4 regions of the Pseudoalteromonas sp. Z1A2 genome follow, and region 1 is predicted to be linked to each of the others. Evidence: predicted binding sites of a transcription regulator. Region 1 holds the regulator's gene; each other region holds the start of a gene.

What was found. The regulator sigma-54, encoded in region 1, starts transcription at its own class of promoters, with help from an activator protein. The targets are predictions, from matches to a motif close to GTTGGCACGNNNNTNGNNT.
Region 2: a site for sigma-54 is predicted at 933-951, ahead of GQR47_RS16180 (TorF family putative porin). Genes of this name have one in related genera too.
Region 3: a site for sigma-54 is predicted at 988-1,006, ahead of GQR47_RS03330 (flagellar basal body rod protein FlgF). Genes of this name have one in related genera too.
Region 4: a site for sigma-54 is predicted at 895-913, ahead of GQR47_RS14720 (PA2169 family four-helix-bundle protein). Genes of this name have one in related genera too.

What each region holds. Positions count from the first base shown of each region.
Region 1 covers NZ_WTKX01000011.1:36,471-38,680, reverse strand. Annotated here, with positions in the region: gene lptB (LPS export ABC transporter ATP-binding protein) at 1-94, shown strand, start outside; gene GQR47_RS09555 (RNA polymerase factor sigma-54) at 164-1,663, shown strand; gene hpf (ribosome hibernation promoting factor) at 1,690-1,977, shown strand; gene ptsN (PTS IIA-like nitrogen regulatory protein PtsN) at 1,982-2,210, shown strand, end outside.
Region 2 covers NZ_WTKX01000026.1:12,520-14,729, reverse strand. Annotated here, with positions in the region: gene GQR47_RS16180 (TorF family putative porin) at 148-834, opposite strand; gene GQR47_RS16175 (hypothetical protein) at 1,111-2,210, opposite strand, start outside.
Region 3 covers NZ_WTKX01000003.1:91,699-93,908, forward strand. Annotated here, with positions in the region: gene flgG (flagellar basal-body rod protein FlgG) at 1-186, opposite strand, end outside; gene GQR47_RS03330 (flagellar basal body rod protein FlgF) at 208-951, opposite strand; gene flgE (flagellar hook protein FlgE) at 1,109-2,210, opposite strand, start outside.
Region 4 covers NZ_WTKX01000021.1:82,340-84,549, reverse strand. Annotated here, with positions in the region: gene GQR47_RS14725 (LysR family transcriptional regulator) at 1-779, shown strand, start outside; gene GQR47_RS14720 (PA2169 family four-helix-bundle protein) at 957-1,400, shown strand; gene GQR47_RS14715 (biopolymer transporter ExbD) at 1,715-2,110, shown strand; gene GQR47_RS14710 (TonB-dependent receptor) at 2,184-2,210, opposite strand, start outside.

The DNA of each region.
Region 1 (2,210 bases):
TCATGGGGAGCTGATTGCATCAGGTACTCCAGAACACGTATTAAATGATAAAACAGTACGCGATGTTTACTTAGGCGAGCAATTTAGGCTGTAACATTTACGCCATGTCTTTAAGCATCTGCTAGTATTAATTATAACAACATAAAAGGATTGTTAGAGATACATGAGGCAATCACTACAGCTGCGCATGGGCCAGCAACTTACAATGACTCCACAGTTGCAACAAGCTATTCGTTTGTTGCAACTCAGTACATTGGATCTCCAGCAAGAAATACAAGAAGCTCTCGACAGTAATCCACTATTAGAGGTTGAAGAGGCAGACTATTCCGAAGACGCTGCTGGTAAAAACGAGCAAAAAGCTGATACCGATGACATAACTGTTAGCGCATCTGCTGATGATGCTCCGAGCGAATACGAACAAGATACTGGTGAAGCACTTGCAAAAGACACGCTAAGTGACGACATGGCTATGGATGTTAGTTGGGATGAGTACATGAGTGCCGCTCCTGCAGCCTCATCAGGTCCAATGCCTGAAGATGAATCTATATACCAAGGCGCCTCTACTGAAACGCTCCATGAGTATTTAATGTGGCAATTACAACTAACGCCATTTAGCCCTACCGATGAAGCCATCGCTATTGCGATTGTAGAAGCCGTCGATGATTCAGGTATTTTAACACTAAGCTGCGAAGAAATTTTAGAAAGCTTTAATCAAGAAAACGAAGATGATAACGAAGTCGAACTTGATGAAATTGAAGCGGTATTAAAACGCATCCAACTGTTTGATCCTGTTGGTATTGCTGCACGTAGTTTACAAGAGTGTTTGTGTATTCAGCTTAATCAATTTGATAAAGAAACACCTTACATTAATGAAACGAAAATGATTTTAACCGAGCATATTGATCTATTAGCAGCTCGCGACTATCGTACATTAATGAAAAAAACTAAGCTCAAAGAAGAAGAGCTTAAAGAAGTAATGACACTAATACATACTCTCAACCCAAAACCTGCAGATACTATAGTAAGGGAAGAATCTGAGTATGTTATTCCTGATGTGTCAGTTAAAAAAATTAAAGGCCGCTGGGTTGTCGAATTAAACCCAGATAGCATGCCTAAAATTCGTGTTAATAGCCAATACGCGGCAATGTCTCGCACTGTAAAATCAAGTGGCGACAGCCAGTTTATTCGCTCACATTTACAAGAAGCTAAATGGTTTATTAAAAGCTTAGAAAGTAGAAACGACACGCTATTAAAAGTTACTAATTGTATTGTTAAGCAACAACAAGGCTTTTTTGAACATGGCCCTGAAGCCATGAAACCAATGGTTTTAAATGATGTCGCTGAAATGGTAGAAATGCACGAATCGACAATTTCGCGCGTAACTACTCAAAAGTACATGCATACACCCCGTGGTATATTTGAGCTTAAATACTTTTTCTCAAGCCATGTAAGTACTGAAAACGGTGGTGAATGTTCATCTACAGCAATACGTGCGCTTATCCGAAAATTAATCGCAGCAGAAAACTCAGCAAAACCATTGAGTGATAGCAAAATAGCGGATATATTGGCTGAGCAAGGAATTAAAGTAGCAAGACGTACAATCGCAAAATACCGCGAATCTCTTGCTATTCCACCGTCAAATCAGCGTAAAAGTCTGATTTAAGACGCTAAACTAAGAGGGTAATGCTTATGCAACTAAACTTAACTGGTCGTCACGTAGAATTAACCGATTCACTAAGAGACTATATTAATACTAAATTTGCGAAGCTTGAAAGACACTCTGATCATATAAATAATGTTCATGTCATTCTCGATGTAGAAAAATTAAATCAAAAAGCAGAAGCCACAATACACGTAAGCGGTGCTGAGCTATTTGCCTCTACAGAACATCAAGATATGTATGCCGCTATTGACTCGTTGATCGACAAGCTCGATCGCCAAGTAATCAAACACAAAGAGAAGCTTGCTCGACACTAATATGATGAAATTAAGTTCACTTATATGCCAGGACTGCAGCAAAGCTGCGGTCCTTTTTAATAGCAAAAAAAGAATTTTAGAGTTCATTAGCGAACTTGCTCACGACAAACTTCCGTATTTACCGCAACAAGATATTCTTAATGCTTTAATGAGCAGAGAGAAATTAGGTAGTACAGGTATAGGGCGTGGCATTGCTATTCCTCATGGAAGAATGAGCGGTGCAGAAGAGCCTT
Region 2 (2,210 bases), on a different contig from region 1:
CCAGTGACTAGGTAATAGAATAAAGGAAAATGTATGTATTGTTTTCATTCAATTGTAACGGTTTGTTAACAGATGTGAGGGGTCTTGTGCAAAAACGAGAAAAGGGCCAAAAGGCCCTTCGTGTCGCAGCAAGTAACACATTCTTTCTTATAAATTAAAGTCTACAGAATAAGCAACGTAAGCTTTAATATCTGAATCATCCATATCTGTATCAGACAAACCAAAAGTAAAACCGTCTTTCGAGATTGATACACCGTAATCTAAGATATTATCATCGCCAATAAAGTCACCAGAGTAGTGGCCTAAGTGAAGTGCCATTTCAGTGCCGTTACTGCCAACAGCAAAACCGTAATCAGCTGTCAGGTAAAGTGAATCACCAAAGTCTGTACCATCACCACTTGCAGCTGATGTTGCAAGTACTGAAGCACCAAATGTAAAGCCTTCAACACTGATGCTACCGTAAATTTCAGAGAAATCTGCGTCAGCTTCAGAAGCTGCATCTGGGTAAGCGTAATAAATATAGCCAACATCATAGCTAACGCTTTCGTTAATGTCGCCACCAAAGCCTGCATATAAATCAAGCTCATAGGTCATTTCATCTGCCCACGATGCATTTGAAGCCCAAGTACCTGCATAAAAGCCCGATTCATTGGCGTAATCAATACCGCCTGAAATAGCTGCATCGCCCCCAGTTTGCTCTTGACCACGCCATAAGTAGTTTGATGTTGCCGCTGCGTTTGCTGTTACTTCAGCATGTACGGCTGTTGACGTTAAAGATGTTGCGCCCATTAATGCTATAGCACTTATAGCGATGGTTTTTTTTAGTTTTAGCATGTCCATTTCCCGTTATATGATTTTTGCTCGCCAAGGTTTTTATTATGTATTCGGAACCTTTAGGCTGACGGCTTTTTATTGTTTAACTAACGAGATAATTGCACTGTATGTGCCAGCTTCATTATTTTTTATTAAAAATTATTTTTATACATTAAAAACATGAGCTTGTATTTTATAGATTGAGAAGAGATATGGTATGTAGGGAGATGTTGCGCACACTGCTGGTGCATAAATTAACCTAGCCGCACCATAAAAGTACGGCTAAATTAGAAGTTTTTAGCCAAATATAGTGCGCATAAGGCTAATTGTTTCGTTTACACTACGACCTTTTTGAACTTCACTCACAATTGAATCGCGCTTACTGCGAATGTGCTCAGGAATATCGTCAGCAGCAAGTGCGCGGTCTACTAAAATTTCTGCAGACTCTTTACCTCTACGCTGAGTTTTACCTGTCGTAGTTGTAGTTCGTTTAGGCTTACTTAACAGTTTGATGTAGTTAGAGTTATCTGGTGTTTTTGCATCAGCATAGTGAAAGAAACATGGGATTAGTGCTTTAATAGCAACTAATTGTTCTTCTAACCCATTACTAGGTTTAGCCATTTTGTACCATGACATAGCTTGAATACCTTTTACAATATCTTGCCAGTAACGCTCAAAATCACTATTTTTTAGTTTAGAAACACCAAGGGCACCGCATAATGCATCTAATCGATTGTTTGTGATCGGAGTAAATATATCAGGGCGACGCATTGCAAGCAGTCGTGTTGCAGGCGCAAGTGTTGGTTTTTCATTATTGTCGGTGAATATTTTTGAATAAGCAGCAACAAATTGTTGATATTCGTATTGAGTAATGTCACCTTCAAGTGGAATATTTACTAGTGCATCGTCAAAGGCACCTGGTAAATCGCCAAGCATTTGATGAAAGCTCTTCGCACTTTTTGTTGATGCAAACCATTCAACGTCAAAGTTGTATGTGCTTGGATCATGTGATGCCATGTGCTTACCGCTAAACGCAAGTAAATCTTCAGGAATCATATCTTTAAGAGATTGTTCACGAATGCTTTTAATGTAGTCTACTAAGCGAAGCTGTTCATCAAGAGCAATAACGTCTTTGTGTTGTTCTACAAATACACTTACTACAGGCCACGGAGCAATACGTAAAGTTTTAACCTGTAAAAAGCTGATAGCTGAAATAAGCTGATCGTGTAGCTTCTTAAGTACTGGTAATTGCTGCGGCTCTAGTAAATCGTAGTTCATACGATCTCTGCTTGCACTTAGCAATTCGTAACACCAAGGTAAAAAATCATCAGGGTGGTTTTCTACTTTCACGGCCATAAGGTTAAGGCTTAATTCTGAAGATTGCTTCAGAATGTTCT
Region 3 (2,210 bases), on a different contig from region 1:
CATTTCGGTATCTTGCGATGAACGACCACCTGGTTGATTAATATTTTGATAAAGTAAATCTTCAAATATAGCGCGGCTTTTTTTGTAACCTACGGTACTGGCATTCGCTAAATTATTTGAGATAACCGATATATCGGTTTGTTGAGCGTCTAGCCCCGTTTTACTGATCCACAATGCTGGATTCATAATCGTGTCCTCACTTTAAAGTTAAACTATGCGTAATAACTGATCTTGACGCTCGTCAATTTCTTCAGCTGTTTTCATTAATTTCACTTGTAATTCAAATTGGCGCTGGTGGCTTATCATGTCGACCATTTCGTGAACCGGATTCACATTCGACATTTCAAGCGAACCACTTAAAACTTTTACATTGGCAGAGGTATCTACTGTTACATTTGCTTTTGGTCTAAATAAACCGTCGTTACCTTTTTCGAGCTGTGAGCTATTTGCTTCAACAACTCTAAGCGTGTCGATTTCTTCTAAAAAGTTAGCAGGAGCGCCTTGTGGTCGAACTTGAATAGCGCCATCTTGGCTAAACCCTATTTTTTCGACTGGGACGGGTAAAATAACAGGTCCCCCTTCGCCAATAACTTGACGACCGTGGCTGGTTACGAGCATGCCTTGAGCAGTAATGTTTAACGTACCCACTTTTGTGTAAGCTTCATTACCGGAGGCATCTTGCACAGCAAGCCATGCGTTATCGCTCATTGCGATATCTAAGTCTCGCCCGGTTTGAACAATGCCACCCGATACCATGTTTGAACCCGGACGCTCTTGCATTGAAAATACACGTGTAGGCAAACCTTCGCCAAACGCTTGCATAGAACGCGCCTGGGCAAAGTCAGCTTTAAATCCTGTTGTATTTGCATTCGCCAAATTATTGGCTTTAAGCGCAAGCCCTTGTAGGCTTTGCTTAGCGCCGGAGGCCGCAATGTAGACCATTTTGTCCATAGTATCGACTCACATAAAAAATCTCTGAACTTACAAATGCAAAATAGGTGCCAGATTAAATTTGACGCAACACTGAGAGGTATTTAGAAGGGCTTACAAAGAGGACTTATAAAAAAGGCTGCAAAAATGCAGCCTAATATATTTAATGGGGTTTAGCTTATCGAATCTGCAAAATACTTTGCTGAATAGTTGAATTAACTTCAAGCGCACGTGAGTTTGCTTGGTAATTACGCTGTGCAGTAATTAAGTCTACAAGCTCGTTTGTAAGATTAGTATTTGATTGCTCAAGCGCTGATGAGTTAATTCCACCAAACGTACCCGAACCGGCTTCACCCGCTACAGGTTCACCTGAATCAATACTTTGCTTCCAGCTTGTATCACCCACTTGTGATAACCCTTGTGAGTTAGGAAAACGCACCATAGCCACTTGCCCTAGGAATGTTGAGTCACCGTTACTGTAAGAAGCGACAATTTTACCGTCTGTTCCTATATCAATTCCGGCTAAACGACCTACTGTTGAGCCATCTTGATCGAGTGCTTTTACTTCAAAACCACTTGAATACTGAGTTGGGATACGTCCAGCCGTGTTATTTTCATCGCGCCAGTTAAGCTCAATACCAGTACCTGGGAAAGTTGCACCATTGTCTAGTAATGTTGATAAACCAGCACCAGAACCCGCTGGTAGTAATATTTCATCAAAAGTAGTTGTATTTGTATTTGCCACACCACCTGTTGTTGATGGTAAACCACTTGAGTTAAAACCTAGGGTGGTCAGTGGTGTATAAGGTGTCGTTGTTTGTTCTCCACCAGTTGTGGCATCAACTACTTTGCCATCGAGTGTTGCGTATACTTCCCAACTGTTATCTGTACCACCTGCTGCGGCATCATCTTCTTTAGCAAAAAAGTATTGTAAAATATGTGGTTCACCTAGTGAATCATATACCGTTGTTGACGTAGATGAGTTATAAGTACCACTAGATGTAGGGTCAAAATCTAGACCTGTTGGATCCGCCGTTGCATCTAAGTTAAACGACAAAAATACATTTTCTGTTGCGCGAGGTGAACCAGACGAATCAGGGATTTGAATTGGATCAGTTGTGCTCAAACTTACCGACGTTGTATCACCTGTAGATGAATCAACTGGGAATGCTTGTAAAAAGTTACCTTTTGCGTCAACCATAAAGTTATCTTGGTTAAGCTTAAATGCACCCGCACGTGTATATGTTAAATCTTGCGAAGATAAATCGTCGGTCATCGCA
Region 4 (2,210 bases), on a different contig from region 1:
TTCGTACCAGCGATGGTATGGTACCTACCGAGCGTGCTTTGGAGTTACAACCCGTTATTCGTGGCATTTTAATGACCCTTGAAGAAACTCTAGCACCTAATCGAGAATTTGAGGCAAGCCAAAGTAAGCGTGTGTTTAGAATAATGGCCAGTGATTACGCTGCAAGTACATTAGCACCAAAGCTTTTAAGTAAATTGCACGAAGAAGCCCCCGATACTACTTTAGATATACTCACACCAAGTGATGTCACCTTTCATGATGTAGAAAACGGTAAAGTAGATATGGCAATCAACCGTTTTGAAAACTTACCGCAGTCTTTTCATCATAAACGTATTTGGAAAGATAGTTTTTGCTGCTTAGTAAAAGCCGATAATCCTATAATTGAAAACTTTAGCCTCGACAGCTATTTAAAAGCGCGCCATATATGGGTGAGTAAAACAGGTTTTGGTGTAGGTGTAGGCATGGACCCTAAAGATGTTCAAAAACTTGGCTGGGTTGACGAAGCACTTGCTCACTTTGGTAAGCATCGTAATATTGCCACTTTTACGCGTAACTACCATGTAGCTATTCATTTAGCTAAAGAGAAAAATTTGATTGCGACCCTTCCTTCAAAAGCCGCAAATATATATTTGGATGATCCGGGGCTTAAAATTTTAGAGCCACCATTTCCAATTCCTCCTTTTGAGCTTGATATGATTTGGAGCCCACTGTTACATCGCGATGCGAGTCACATTTGGTTACGTCAAAAAGTAGCTGAAGTAGCTGAAGAGCTAAAATAACTTTATTACACAATATAATGTAAAAATTGCTAGGTTAACTTTTTGCCTGTTAACTTAGCATCTTACTAGATCAAAATTAAACCAATAAAATCAAATAACTACATAATAATTAAAACGTGGAACATACATTGCTTTTATTTAATTGAACTATACATTCATTTAATTAAAGAGGTCATTATGAACACCCATCAAGGATCAGAAGTAAATCATATTACTGACATCATTCAAGTTATGAACAGCGGCATCGATTTTTATCAAAAAGCACAGGAAAAAGTTGAAGACCCTGCTATTGGTGCACTTTTTCAGCGTATGATAGATGCCCGAAAAGTGAGTGTTGAGCGCTTGCAGCCATATGCAATTAATGAAAAAGGCGAACGCGAAGATGGCTCATCTTTCGCAGTTGAAGCACGACGTGCGTACACAGCCCTATTGACTACTTTCACCTCACACAACGACAGCACGTATGTAAAAGAGCTTGAAGAGGTAGAAGATAAAACCCTTGAAGAAATTAAAGCAGCAATGGATAAACCGCAACCAGCTGACTGCGAAGCTGCACTGGCTAAAACATTATTAACAATGCAAAGCTGCCATGCAGAAATGAGCCGTATGCAAAAGCATTAAGCTGACATAGCGCATAACTAGAACCCAGCCTCGAGCTGGGTTTTTTATTGCCTCTAATACCAATCTACATAGTTTTTTAAGCAATTTAACAAATTGCATTACATTATAACGATGCTAAATAGACCCCATATATAAGCAGAACGGTATAAACACCGCCTTATTTCACCACATTTTAAATACATAATTAGTACAAATATTTAATATTATTAGAATATTTATTTAACCACGCTTTATTTTTGCTGTGCTAATTTTGTTAATAGGTACCTAAAACCTTGCTGTGGCGCCGCAGCATTTAATTAAAAATAAGGTCCAATATGAAAAGTAAACTAACCAAACTACAAAATAATGCTGATGTAGATATGACCCCGATGTTAGACATAGTGTTCATATTACTAATTTTCTTTATTGTAACTACATCTTTTGTAAAACCTGTGGCTATTGAATTAAACCGACCACTCGACAGCCCTCAAATAGATAAGCCTGTTAAAAATGCTTTATTTAGAATTGATGAAAGTAACGGAGTATATTTTTCTGGGAGGTTAATTGATTTAGAGCAAGTTGCGACTAACTTAGCTATGTTCGCGGCTAAATATGAAATAAGTTCGGTACTTATAACCGCAGACGAAAACAGTACACATAATACTTTAATGAATGTAATGAATAATATTAAGCAATACGATGATTATCCAATAAGTTTGATTTCTAAATAAAATCAGCCCAAGCTAAAACCAAAAAAAGGGCCTTACGGCCCTTAGAGTTAAATAACAAAAGGGAGGTTATTAATTAAAAACGGTATTCTGCACCTACGTA